DNA from 3 places in the Amorphus sp. 3PC139-8 genome. Region 3 is predicted to be linked to each of the others. Evidence: riboswitches for the same ligand, from Rfam matches in the RefSeq annotation. Region 3 holds a riboswitch; each other region holds the start of a gene.
What was found. Region 3 has a riboswitch for thiamine pyrophosphate ahead of HNS03_RS12445 (hydroxyethylthiazole kinase). Riboswitches for the same ligand answer to the same signal wherever they lie in the genome.

Region 1 (4,261 bases), on a different contig from region 3:
CGTGGCCGAAACGAACTAGAACCTTGAAAATCCGTCCGCTCCCGATGTCCTTGGCCACTCCCGCCGTTTCCGTGTGGGCTGTTCCAGAAGGGTCGCTTGATGGCAGATGCCAGCGAAGCCGATATCCGGACCGAGATCGCGCCCCTCTTCCGCGACGATGAGGGCCATCTGAACGCGGCCTATCTCGAGGCGGTTCAGGCGGCGATCGTCTCGGAGGATCGTGCCGCGCTGGAAGAGCTCACGGAAGGGCTGCACGAGGTCGACGTCGGCGAGCTTCTGACAGCGCTGACACCCGAACTCCGGCTCGGCTACATCGAGATTCTGGGCGACGAGTTCGACTACACGGCGCTGACCGAGCTCGACGAGGCGATCCGTCTCCAGATCCTGGAAAACTTGCCGCCGCACACGGTGGCGAATGGCCTCGCCGCGCTCGATTCCGACGACGCCGTCTACATTCTGGAAGACCTGGAAGAGGACGAAAAGCAGGCGATCCTAGCCCGCCTGCCTTTCGCCAAGCGCCATCGGCTGGCCCGCTCCCTCGACTACCCGGAGGAGACGGCCGGCCGGCGCATGCAGTCCGACTTCGTCGCGCTGCCGCCATTCTGGTCCGTCGGCCAGGTCATCGACGCGTTGCGCGAAGAGGACGATCTGCCGGATTCGTTCTACCAGATCTTCGTGGTCGATCCCGCCTTCCGGCTGCTGGGAACCGTCTCGCTCGACCGGCTTCTCAGGACGCCGCGACCGACCCGAATCTCCGAAATCATGAACGAGACCCCGCACACGGTGCTGGCAACGGAGGACCAGGAGGAAGTCGCGCGCGTGTTCCAGCGCTACAACCTCGTCTCCGCGGCGGTCGTTGACGAAAGCGACCGCCTGGTCGGCGTGCTCACCATCGACGATATCGTCGACATCATCGAGGAAGAGGCGGAAGAAGACATTCGCTACCTCACCGGTGCCGGTGACGCTGAGCTGTCGGACACGGTCTACTACACCGCCCGCACCCGAATCCCCTGGCTGCTCATCAATATGGCGACGGCCTTTCTGGCCGCATCGGTGATCGGCCTGTTCGACGGCACGATCCAGCAAATGGTGGCGCTGGCGATTCTAATGCCGATCGTCGCCTCGATCGGGGGCAACGCCGGCATTCAGGCGATGACAGTGACCGTGCGCGCGCTCGCTGCCAAATCCATCTCCACGCGCAACACCGCACGCGTCATCGGGCGCGAGATCCTGGTCGCGCTCGCAAACGGCACGATCGTCGCCGTCGTGGTCGGGCTCATTGCCGGATTGTGGTTTCAGAACCCGGAGCTCGGCGGGGTTATCGCCACTGCACTAGTCTTCAACGTGCTGTGCGCCGGCTTCTTCGGCGTGGTGACTCCGATCGTGCTGGACAAGCTTGGCGCCGACCCGGCGGTGGCGTCATCGGTGTTCCTGACGACGCTGACCGACGTCATCGGCTTCCTCGCCTTCCTCGGCCTCGCCGCCTGGTGGTTCGGCATCTATTAGCCACCCCGAATCATCCTCGGGGCCCAGCGCATCCACTCCGTCCCCTTGACGCGCAAGCCGCGCCCGGTCCACTGTCGCCGTCCGTGAAGCGGGGCGCCTTCGGCACATCGTGTCGAGGGCTGAGAAGCACCCGTCGAACCTGATCTGGGTCATGCCAGCGAAGGGATCTTCACCTGTCGGGACTTCTCCCGATTCGGATGAATTCCTTCGCCTCACTTTCTGGCCGGGCAACGCGTCGATCCGAAGGGTCCGTCGCAGTTCCCGGACGGTTGATTTCGGAGGCGATCTCTCATGAACATCGACGACGTCGCGGACATTGTCGGGCGCATCCGCGAGCGCCAGCCGCTGGTCCACAACATCACCAACTTCGTGGTGATGAACACGACCGCGAACGCCCTGCTTTCGGTGGGCGCCTCACCCGCCATGGTCCATTCGACCGACGAGGTGGAAGAGTTCGTCCGCCTGGCCTCCGCGCTGGTGGTCAACATCGGCACCCTATCGGCGGACTGGGCCGCAGCGATGAAGCTCGCCGCCGGTGAGGCGAACCGGCGAAATATCCCCTGGGCGCTCGACCCTGTCGGCATCGGCGCCACCCGCTACCGCACTCAGCTCGCCGCAGACCTCGTCAGCCTGAAGCCGACGACGATCCGGGGCAACGGCAGCGAGATCATCGCGCTTTCGGGCAGCGTCGACGCCCGCCCCCGCGGCGTCGATAGCCAGCACGGCTCCGAGGCCGCGCTCGATGCCGCACGTGCGCTTGCCGCGCAGACCGGCCATGTCGTCGCGATCACCGGCGTCAGCGACTATGTCACCGACGGCGAGCGGCTTGCCCGCATCGACGGCGGCCATGCGCTGATGCCCAAGGTAACGGGGCTCGGCTGTGCCGCAACCGCCCTGATCGGCGGCTTTCTGGCCGTGGAGCCCGATCCGTTCCGGGCAACGACCGCAGCACTGGCAACCTTCGCTGCCGCCGGCAAGCATGCCAGCGATCACGTGGACGGCCCCGGCACGCTCCCTCCCGTCCTGCTCGACGCGCTGCACAGGCTCGATCGCACCATGCTTGCCGCGAACGCGTCGATTTCGGTGGAGTGAGCGCCATGGCGAAGCCCGCTTTCGACCTGACGCTCTACTTCGTGACCGACCACCGCCAGTCCTTCGAGCACACCTGTGCCGTCGTTCGCGAAGCTGTTGCCGGCGGCGTCACGATGGTTCAGCTTCGCCATCCCGACCTCGACGGCGGCGAGCTTCTGGAACAGGCGCGCGCCTTGAAAGCGCTTCTCGCCGGCACCGGTGTGCCGCTGATCCTCAACGATCGCGTCGACGTCGCTCATGCGAGCGGCGCCGAAGGCGTTCATATCGGTCAAAGCGATCTTCCGCCGTCTGCCGCTCGCGCGATCCTGGGACCGGACGCGATCATCGGGCTTTCCGCGGTGACGGAGGCCGAAATGGCGGCGATCAACCCGGTCGACGTCGACTATGTCGGGATCGGCCCCTATGCGGTCACGACCACCAAGGCGGATGCCGGCGATGCGCTGGGGATCGAAGGCACGCGCCAAGCGGTCAAAATCGCGCCTGTGCGCGCCTGTGCCATTGGCGGGATTGGTGAGAATAATGCCGCGAAGGTGGCCTCCACCGGCGTCGAAGGCATTGCTGTTGTCAGCGCGCTGTCGCTGGCGGACGATCCCCGCGCTGCCGCCGGCCGACTGCGTGCCGCATTCGAAAGCGGACGGTAGCAAACGATCCGTCGTCCATCAGAGAGCGGAGCCAGCGCGCGACCGCGCGCCGGCGTGGGCGACACAAAAAGCCAAACCGGTTCCCACTTTTCCTGGCGTTGCTCAGAACGCCTTGAACGTGATGATCGTCCGGGTATCGCGGATGCCCGGGATCGCATGAAGCTTCTCGTTCATGAACTTGCCGACGTCCTGTCCGTCCTCCAGATAGAATTTGACGAGGAGATCGAAGTCGCCGGCGATAGAATAGATCTCCGAGGCGATCTCGGCGTCTGCGATCGCATTGGCGACCTCGTAGGCCTTGCCGAGCTCGCATTTGATGAGGACGAAGAAAGGCTTCATGGCGCGGCTCCGGATCGTGTCGAGGGCTTCTATGGACTTGGTACAGCGGCTTGTGGAGGCGGCGAAGTGAAGCCGATCACGCCCTGAAGGGCAAGGCCGCCGAGACGGCTTACGGCACGGCGGACTTGACCGATGACCGGCCGATAGCCCAGACGATAGCTTCACGATCCGGCGCCGACGCGCGCCGACACAAGACGGCATGCCCAGGCGGCGTCTGAAAGAACGGTTGAGACGAACATGAACGAAGCGGTGCGCGAAGCCCGGCGCGGCTCTGTCATCAAGGGCGCGACCGGCGATTGGGAGCTGGTGATCGGGCTCGAAGTCCACGCCCAGGTCCAGTCCGAATCGAAGCTCTTCTCCGGCGCTTCCACGGCCTTTGGCGGCGATCCCAACAGCCACGTCTCGCTGGTGGATGCGGCGATGCCCGGCATGCTGCCAGTGATCAACGCCGAATGCGTGCGCCAGGCGATCCGCACGGGTCTCGGCCTGAAGGCGGAAATCAACCTCTCCTCACGCTTCGACCGGAAGAACTATTTCTATCCCGACCTGCCCCAAGGCTATCAGATCTCCCAGTACCAGTTCCCGATCGTCGGCGAAGGCATCGTCTATGTCGACATGCCGGACGGGTCCGTGGTCGAGGTCGGCATCGAGCGCGTGCACCTGGAACAGGATGCCGGCAAGTC
Region 2 (4,261 bases), on a different contig from region 3:
CCTCGATGTCCTTCGACCAGCGCTCGTGGTCGTCGAGCGGATCGACCGACACGCCGATCACCTTGACGTTGCGCTTGTCGAATTCCGATTTCAGCTTGGCGGTATAGCCGAGCTCCGTGGTGCACACCGGCGTGAAGTCGGCCGGATGCGAAAACAGGACGGCCCAAGAGCCGTCGATGTAGTCATGGAACTTGATCGGGCCGCTGGTCGACTCGACCTCAAAGTCGGGCGCCGTATCGCCGATGAGCAGAGCCATGGCACGTACCTCCTTCGTTGGGTGTTCGTTTATGTGGGCCTCGCAGCCCCTGAGATCTAGAAATGGCGTCTCGTTCTTGCGGCGGGGTGCGAAACAGATTTTCCCGTTCCCCGCCGCATACGCACATTAGCCCCAAACGAAATACGCCGACAGGCGGCCGATCGTCGCCGGTCTCAGCGATTCCCGGTAAGTCGAAAACCGGTTCGCCCGGCACACCCGCTCAATGCGGGTCCAGCTCGACGGCGAATTGATTGACCGGGACCGTCTCCTCAATCAGCCCGCGCTCTTTCATGAAGGCGCCGAACTGCTGGTAGCGGCCGTGATCGAGTGCGGCGGGACGCAGCGCGAAGCGGCGCAGCGTGGCGGCAAAGGCCTCGCGGTTGAATTCGTCGTTCAGATCGGGATGTGCGCTCGCGTACACCTCGAACGCCTCCTCGGGATGATTGGTCTGCCACATCACCGCCCGCTCGACCGCCCTCAGAAAAGCGGCCAAGCGCGGGTCGTCGAGTCGGTCGTTTTTGGCGACGAAGATTAGCTCGTCATAGGTCGGAACCCCGTGCTCCTCCGGATAGAAGGCGCGGGCGTCGACGCCCTGCAACCGAAGCTGCGGAAGCTCGATGTTGCGGTAGGCGCCGATCACGGCATCGACCTTCTTGGACAAGAGCGCCGGCGACAATGCGAAGTTCACGTTGATCAGCTCCACATCGTCGATCGACACTCCGGCCGAGGCGAGCATGGTGCCGAGCAGCGCGTCCTCGACGCCGGCAACCGCATAGCCGACGGTCTTGCCCTTGAGATCGGACAGCTCCTTCACCGGTCCGTCGGCCAGGACGAGCAGCGTGTTGAGCGGGGTCGCGACCAAAGTCCCGATCCGCACCAGCGGGAGCCCCTCCGCCACCTGCTGATAAAGGCTCGGCTGATAGGTCACCGCAACATCGCCATCGCCGGCCGCGATCAGCCGCGGCGGCGCGCTCGGATCGGAGGGAGCGACGAGCTCCACGTCCAATCCTTCGTCGGCGAAATATCCCTTCTCCTTGGCGATCACGAGCGGGGCGTGATCGGGATTGACGTACCAGTCGAGCAGCACGGTCAGGGGCTCCGCAGCCCTGGCGGGCACGACGGAAATCAAGGCGGATAGCAGGGCCGCAGCGGCCAATCGGAACATGACGAAAGTCTCCTTGCGATTTTATTTCGCGGCTAAGTGACGGGAAGGAGAGATCAGAGCCTCCGGCGCCGGGAACCGTCGGAGGCTCAGGCCCTATTGCGTTTCAGGCGCCCACGGCGTCAGCCGTCGGGCAAGCGCGTCGACCGCGAGTCTGAGCGCGACCGCCATCACGGCGAGAAGCGCCAACGCGGCGAACAAAACGTCGGATTGCAGCCGGGCATTGGCGTGCAGCATCACGAAGCCAAGCCCGGCGGAGGAGCCCACCCATTCGCCAACGACGGCCCCAATCGGGGCGACGGCGGCGGCCACCTTGAGCCCGGACAACAGGCTCGGCAGCGCGGCCGGCACGCGGATCAGCGCCAGCGTCTGCAGCCGGCTCGCCCGATTGAGCCGGGCGAGCTCCAACAGGCCGGCCTCGGTCCGTACAAGCCCGTCATAGAAGGCGGAGGCCACGGGGAAATAGATGATCAGCGTCGCCATCACGATCTTGGAGGCCATGCCATAGCCGAACCAAAGCACCAACAGCGGCGCGATCGCGAACACCGGCAGGGCCTGGGTGGCGATCACCACCGGCAGGATCACGCGGCGCGCCGGCGGGAACGCGCTCATGGTCAGCGCCGTCACCATGCCCGACAGGACGCCGATGGCGAGCCCGAGCAGGATTTCACTCGCCGTCACCAACGCATTGGACAAGAGGTAGGCGCCGCGCGTGTTGAACGCGCTCGCCACCTCCAACGGGGGTGGCAGGATGAACGGCGGCAAGGCGAACACCCGGATCACCGCCTCCCAAAGGAGGACGAGACCGGCTGCCACCAGAATGGCGCGGAGAACGGACATCGCAGCGAAGACGCGGGACGCGTGGAGCGAACGCGTCAGACGCGCGCGGTCACGTGCCGGCGTTGACCGGCAACGGCCCATTGCGCACGGGGCCGCGAGACGTCGAGGGAGAAAAGAAGAGGATGCAGCATGGGATCTACCGTCCAAAACAAGCGGAATCGGGAGATCCGGGGATGACGAGCGGCGGTCGTGTCCGTCCCTTCGCCGGTATGACCCGGATCAGGTTCAAAGGGTTCGGTACCGGCCGGCACCATCTCAGCTCGCGTGTGCGAACACCCCTCGGAACGACACCCAGTGTTGCGCAAGCCGATCGCCGCCGCAAGCCCTGCGGCTTGTCTGAAGAGACAAGCTGATCGACCCTGCTAATGGAGCGGGATGCCGGCGGAAAACAGTGCCCCCTTTTCCTCATCCCGCTCAAGATCAACCCCTTCGGGCTCTTGTCCGATGGGACGAGTTGATCGCTCTTCATTCATGGAGCGGGATGCGGGCGGAAAACCGGTCCCCCACTTTTCCTCATCCCGCTCAAGATCAACCCCTTCGGACACCGTCCGATGGGACGAGTTGATCGCTCTTCATTCATGGAGCGGGATGCGGGCGGAAAACCGGTCCCCACTTTTCCTCATCCCGCTCCAAGCCGAGTTCACGCGAATCGCGCTCACCGTCCGCGTGCGTGGTAGTCGGCGTTGGGGCGCATGTCGGTCGCGGTCGCGACCCGATTCGACATGTTGAAGAATCCGATCACCGAGGCGATGTCCCAGATCTCCCGCTCGGTGAAGCCGGCGGCCCTGAGCACCTCGCGATCGCCCTCGCCAACATCGAACGGGGTTTCCGTCAGCTTCCAGGCGAAGTCGAGCATGGCGCGCTGGCGCTCGCTCAGCCGGGCGGCGCGGTAGTTCATCACCATCAGCTCGCCAAGCGCCGGATCGCCGGAGAGCTCGCGGACCGCCGACCCGTGCGCGACCTGGCAGTAGTAGCAGCGGTTCGCGCTGGACACGACAACGGCGATCATCTCGCGTTCCAGCTTCGACAGCCCGGACTCGCCCAGCATGAGATCGTTGTACATGTCCGTGAACGCGCGCAGCTTCGTCTCGTCGAAGGCGTAGGCCTTGAGCACGTTCGGCACCAGGCCGAGCTTTTCCTCGCACTTGGCGAAATAAGCCTCGGTCGCCGCGCTCAACGGTTCGCCGCGCGAGACATCAAGCGCGGTCACCGGATCGTCGAAGTCGGGGCTTGCGGGCTGTTGATCGCTCATGGTCGTCCTCCCTTTCCGCCGGCAGCCGGCGGTTTCGCGATTTTGTCGAACGAGCTTCCCGCGACCGCAGGTTGGGATCAACGGCCCTCCCCCCAAAAGCTTCATGAAAAGAACGAAATCCGCGTGCGATAGGAGCCCATTCAGCCGGCATCGCCAACCGATGAACTGCGCGCTGTTGCCGCAGGGCCGACGAGCCGGGTACGACTTTCTGGTGAGGAACCGTTCGGAGGGCGCAATGCTCGATCGCTACGACGCGGAAAAGACCGAAAAGATCGCCGCCGCCGTCGAAACCATTCCAGCCGATGGAGACGGCGCGGACCGCCGACGCTTCACGGAAGCCTTCTACGCCAGAGGCTCGGCGGAAGACGTCATCCAGTACGGCGCAGACGAACTTGTCGCCCTTGCCGATGCCGCCTGGACCCTGTTTCAGGAGCGCCCGCCGCGCGAAGCGCTGATAACCGTTACCAACCCGGAATTCGCCACCGCCGACCGCGCCCATCGTGGCGTCACCGTCATCAACATCGTGAACGACAACATGCCGTTCCTGTTCGATTCGGTGATGAACGAGCTGATCGAATTCAGCGCCGATGTCCGACTGGTGCTGCACCCGATCCTCGATTGCCGCCGCGATCCGGAAGGCCATCTGATCGCGTTCGGCGGCGATGCCTCGAGCGCCGAAGGTGCCGAGCGCGACAGCTTGATCCACATCCACATCGGCCGCATCGAAAGCCCCGAACGCCGCAGCGCGCTT
Region 3 (4,261 bases):
CTTGGCGGCGGCCACCGCGTCGGCAAGCGGCAGGCCCTTGGCGAGGCCGGCGGCGATCGCCGACGACAGCGTGCAGCCGGTGCCGTGGGTGTTCTTGGTGGCGATCCGGTCGGCGACGAACCAGCGGGGCGCTCCACCATCGCGGCTGACGAGCAGATCGGCGGACTGGGCGCCGCTGCCGTGCCCGCCCTTCAGGAGGACGGCGGCCGGCCCGAGCGCGAGCAGCCGTTCCGCCTGAGCCTCCATGGCCTCCGGCGTCTCGGCGGTTTCCGTGTCCAGCAACGTGGCCGCCTCGGGCAGGTTCGGCGTGATCAGATGGGCGCGGGGCAGCAGCACGTCGCGCACGTGTCCGATGGCGTCCTCGTCGAGCAACGGATCGCCGGAAGCGGCGATCATCACCGGGTCGAGCACGATCTGGCCGGCGCCGTGGGCATCCAGCGCGTCGGCGACCGTTTGGATCACGGCGGGTTTCGACAGCATCCCGATCTTCACCGCGTCGACGATGAGGTCGTCGAACACGGAATCGATCTCGGCGCGGATGAAGTCGACCGGCACGTCATGGATCGCACGCACGCCCTGGGTGTTTTGGGCCACCAGCGCCGTGATGACAGAGGCCCCATAGACGCCGAGAGCGGCGAACGTCTTCAGGTCCGCCTGGATGCCGGCGCCGCCGGAGGGGTCGGTTCCGGCGATGGTCAGCGCGATCGGGGTGGTCATGGTTTCCGTATCTCCTGACGGCAAAATCACGCCTCAACCCCGGCTGATCAGGGCGTGGCGCTCGAGCGTGGGGGTGTCCATCGCGCCGATCTCGTCGATCACGCGGACGGCGAAGCTGCCCGGTCCGGCGACACCGATGGCGGCCCGCTCCGCGGCCACGCCCCAGGCGACCGTCGCGGCGGCAGCGGCCAGCAGCGAATCGCTTTCGACGGCCCGGCAGGCGGCGATCAGCCCGGAAAGCGCGCAGCCGGTCGCCACCATCCGGGCCAGCATCGGGTGGCCGTTGTCGACAAGAACCGTGCGGGTACCGTCCGAGAGGCTGTCGCGGGCGCCGGTGACGGCGAAGGCGGTGCCGGTTGCCGCCGCGATCGCCGGGAAGAGGGCGGTCATCTCGCCGGAGTTTCCACGCACGATCGCGGGCGCTTGCTTGATCAGCGTGAGCGCGAACGCTCGGCGCAAAGGGACCCGGTCGACCTTGACCGGGTCGAGGACCCATGCCTTGCCGTTGGCGCGAGCCGCCTGGACGGCGGCCTCGATCCCGGCGCGCCGTTCCGGATCGAGGGTACCGAGATTGATCAGTACGCCGTCGGCGCTCTCCACCAGCGAAGCGACCTCGTCGGCATGGACCGTCATCGAAGGCACCGCGCCAATCGCGGCGAGCACGTTGGCGGTGAAATTCTGGGCGACGGTGTTGGTGATGCAATGGACGCGCGGCGCCCAATCGCGCACCCGCGCTATGACGCGGGCAACGGCGAAGGCATCGATGCGATTAGGAGCGGACGTGATATCCGTCATCTCAATCCCTCCGCCGGCACGATCCGGATCAGGTTTCTAAGGGTTAGCGTCTAGCGCCTCTCAGCCCGCTCGGGCACCCCTTTGAGACAGTTCACTCGACTTAGTCGGCTTGCAAACCCGACGCAAGGGATGGCGCCCAACGCTGCGGCGTTGCCCACCGGTTCTGACAGAAACGAACGGCCAGACATGAAAAAGGCCGCCCCGAGGGGCGGCCCGAAATTCGTTGGAAGGCGCGACAATCAGCGCGAATAGAACTCGACCACCAGGTTCGGTTCCATGTGCACCGGGTAGGGCACGTCGGTGAGACCCGGCACGCGCGAGAAGGTTGCGCTCATCTTGGAGTGGTCGGCCTCGACATAGTCCGGCACGTCGCGCTCGGCGAGACCGACGGCCTCCAGCACCAGCACCATCTCCTTGGAGCGCTGGCGCACCTCGATCACGTCGCCGACCTTGCAACGATAGCTCGGGATGTTGACTTTGCGGCCGTTCACCATGACGTGGCCATGGTTCACGAACTGGCGGGCGGCGAACACGGTCGGCACGAACTTGGCGCGGTAGACCAGGGTGTCGAGACGGCTCTCCAGCAGGCCGATCAGGCGCTCGGAGGTGTCGCCCTTCAGGCGGACGGCCTCGTCGTAGATCCGGCGGAACTGCTTCTCGGAGATGTTGCCGTAGTAGCCCTTCAGCTTCTGCTTGGCGCGCAGCTGCACGCCATAGTCGGAAAGCTTGCCGCGGCGGCGCTGGCCGTGCTGGCCGGGGCCGTACTCGCGCTTGTTAACCGGGCTCTTCGGGCGACCCCAGATGTTTTCGCCCATCCGGCGGTCAATTTTATACTTCTGCGAATGGCGCTTCGACATGAAAGCGGTGTCCTTCGTGTGATGACTGTTCTTGAGAACGGAGGTTCTTTTCGAACGATGGACACGCCCCCTCCTTTGCTCCGAAAGGCCGCAACGACCAAAGAGCCGACAGGGACGAAACGAGGCGCCCGCTCGTCCCACGGGTGCGTGAAAAAATCGCCGGCGTTGCCACCAGCGAAGGCGCGTGACATAGGCGATCGCGCTCGCTAAGTCAAATGGCGTCGGGGTGAGCCGATCGGCGGCCGGGCTTGTCTGCCTCGACGCCGAGCGCTTTGATGCCATCATGTTCACTTCTACACCAAACGACGATGTCCGGCGCCGGCTTCTTCAGGCCCTGCAGCCTTGGGCCGCGACCGACACCCGACATCTGATCGACGGCCATGACCACTCGGTGTTGACCGCGTTCGTGACCCGCACCCGCGAGGCGGTGGGCGAACTCACGATGCCATCGGCCGCACTGGTCGTGGTGGTGGAGGGGACGAAGGAGGTCATTGCGGGCGCCGAACGGCGAGCCTATTGCGCCGGAGAGGCGATCGCGCTGCCGGCCGGGGCCCATGTCGACGTGGTCAACGTGCCCGACGCGGTAAGCGGCGTCTATCGGGCGCTGTGCATCACGTTCGCCCGCAAGCTGGTGATCGAGGCGGCCCGGCTCTGGCCAAGCCTCACGGCTTCCAGGCCGCCGCTCGGGACGACTGTGTTTCTCGACGATGCGCTGTGCTCCGCGATCGTGCATGCCGGCGAGGCGCTTGCGGGGACCGCGGATGTTTCCCGCCGTCTGGTGGATCATCGCATTCTGGAGATCCTGCTTGTGCTGGCCGAACGCGGCGTGTTGCCGATCGCGCCGAAATATGTGGATCGCTCGGTGGCCGAGGCCGTCCAGCTTTTGATCCGTCACCGGCTCGACCACGCTTGGACGCCGGCCGCCGTGGCCGAGCGGCTTTCCATGTCGGAGGCGACGCTGCGCCGGCGGCTGAAAGGGGAGGGCGCGACGCTGCGCGATATCCTGCTTTCGGAACGCATGCAGGCGGCGCGCCTGATTCTGGCGGAGCGCGATGCGGATGTCGCCGAGGCGATCGCGGCCACCGGCTATACCTCGCGCTCGCACTTTTCCCGCCACTTCCAGCAGGCCTTCGGCGTGCCGCCATCGGCGATGCGTGCCCGTCGATCCTCCGGGGTTTGATCGTAGCCGGCGCATTCCTGATCGCAACCGGCACCTTCGCCGATCGTCGCACTCCTATCGTCGTGCCCAGTTGGCGCGATGAAAAGGAGACGGACGATGACACATGCCAAATCGATGCACGGGCCGGCCCTGGCGGTGGCCATGCTTCTGCTGGCGAACGCAGGAGCGCTCGCCGACGGCCTCGACGTGACGATCGAAGGTCTGACGCAGGCCAGCCGCTTTCCCGATAGCGCCGCCTTTTGCCCGCCGCCGGAGGCTCAGGAGGCGAATGTCAGCCCCGCCGTCCACTGGTCCGAAGGGCCGGACGGGACCCGCTCCTATGCCGTCCTGATGACCGATCCGGACGTGCCAAAGGACATGTCACTGATCAACAAGCCCGGAACCGTCATTGCCGAGCACGCGCCGCGGATCACCATCCATCATTGGGTACTGGTCGACGTGCCGGCGGAGACGACGGCACTTGCACGTGGCGCGGAAAGCGAGGGCGTGGTTGCCGGCGGTAAGCCGATCGGTGCCACCGACCACGGCGTGCGCGGGGCGAACGTCTTCACCTCCTTCCTCGCCGGCAACCCAGACATGGCCGGCACATACGGCGGCTATGACGGGCCTTGCCCGCCAATGAACGATGAACGGGTGCACGACTACCAGGTCGAGATCTTCGCCCTCGATGTGCCGTCGCTGGGCCTCTCCGGTCCCTTCACCGGGGCGGATG

Region 1: another riboswitch for thiamine pyrophosphate. It lies ahead of thiM (hydroxyethylthiazole kinase); the one in region 3 lies ahead of HNS03_RS12445 (hydroxyethylthiazole kinase).
Region 2: another riboswitch for thiamine pyrophosphate. It lies ahead of HNS03_RS00820 (ABC transporter permease); the one in region 3 lies ahead of HNS03_RS12445 (hydroxyethylthiazole kinase).

What each region holds. Positions count from the first base shown of each region.
Region 1 is NZ_JABJVY010000014.1:17,263-21,523, forward strand. Features, by position in the region: gene mgtE (magnesium transporter) at 100-1,506, shown strand; TPP riboswitch at 1,586-1,690, shown strand; gene thiM (hydroxyethylthiazole kinase) at 1,798-2,598, shown strand; gene thiE (thiamine phosphate synthase) at 2,604-3,239, shown strand; gene HNS03_RS14155 (Lrp/AsnC ligand binding domain-containing protein) at 3,342-3,578, opposite strand; gene gatB (Asp-tRNA(Asn)/Glu-tRNA(Gln) amidotransferase subunit GatB) at 3,816-4,261, shown strand, end outside.
Region 2 is NZ_JABJVY010000001.1:180,465-184,725, forward strand. Features, by position in the region: gene HNS03_RS00810 (peroxiredoxin) at 1-256, opposite strand, end outside; gene HNS03_RS00815 (ABC transporter substrate-binding protein) at 477-1,421, opposite strand; gene HNS03_RS00820 (ABC transporter permease) at 1,515-2,258, opposite strand; TPP riboswitch at 2,438-2,548, opposite strand; gene HNS03_RS00825 (peroxidase-related enzyme) at 2,914-3,510, opposite strand; gene HNS03_RS00830 (NAD-glutamate dehydrogenase) at 3,746-4,261, shown strand, end outside.
Region 3 is NZ_JABJVY010000011.1:85,331-89,591, reverse strand. Features, by position in the region: gene thiD (bifunctional hydroxymethylpyrimidine kinase/phosphomethylpyrimidine kinase) at 1-717, opposite strand, end outside; gene HNS03_RS12445 (hydroxyethylthiazole kinase) at 751-1,512, opposite strand; TPP riboswitch at 1,501-1,603, opposite strand; gene rpsD (30S ribosomal protein S4) at 1,752-2,369, opposite strand; gene HNS03_RS12435 (helix-turn-helix domain-containing protein) at 2,596-3,549, shown strand; gene HNS03_RS12430 (YbhB/YbcL family Raf kinase inhibitor-like protein) at 3,646-4,261, shown strand, end outside.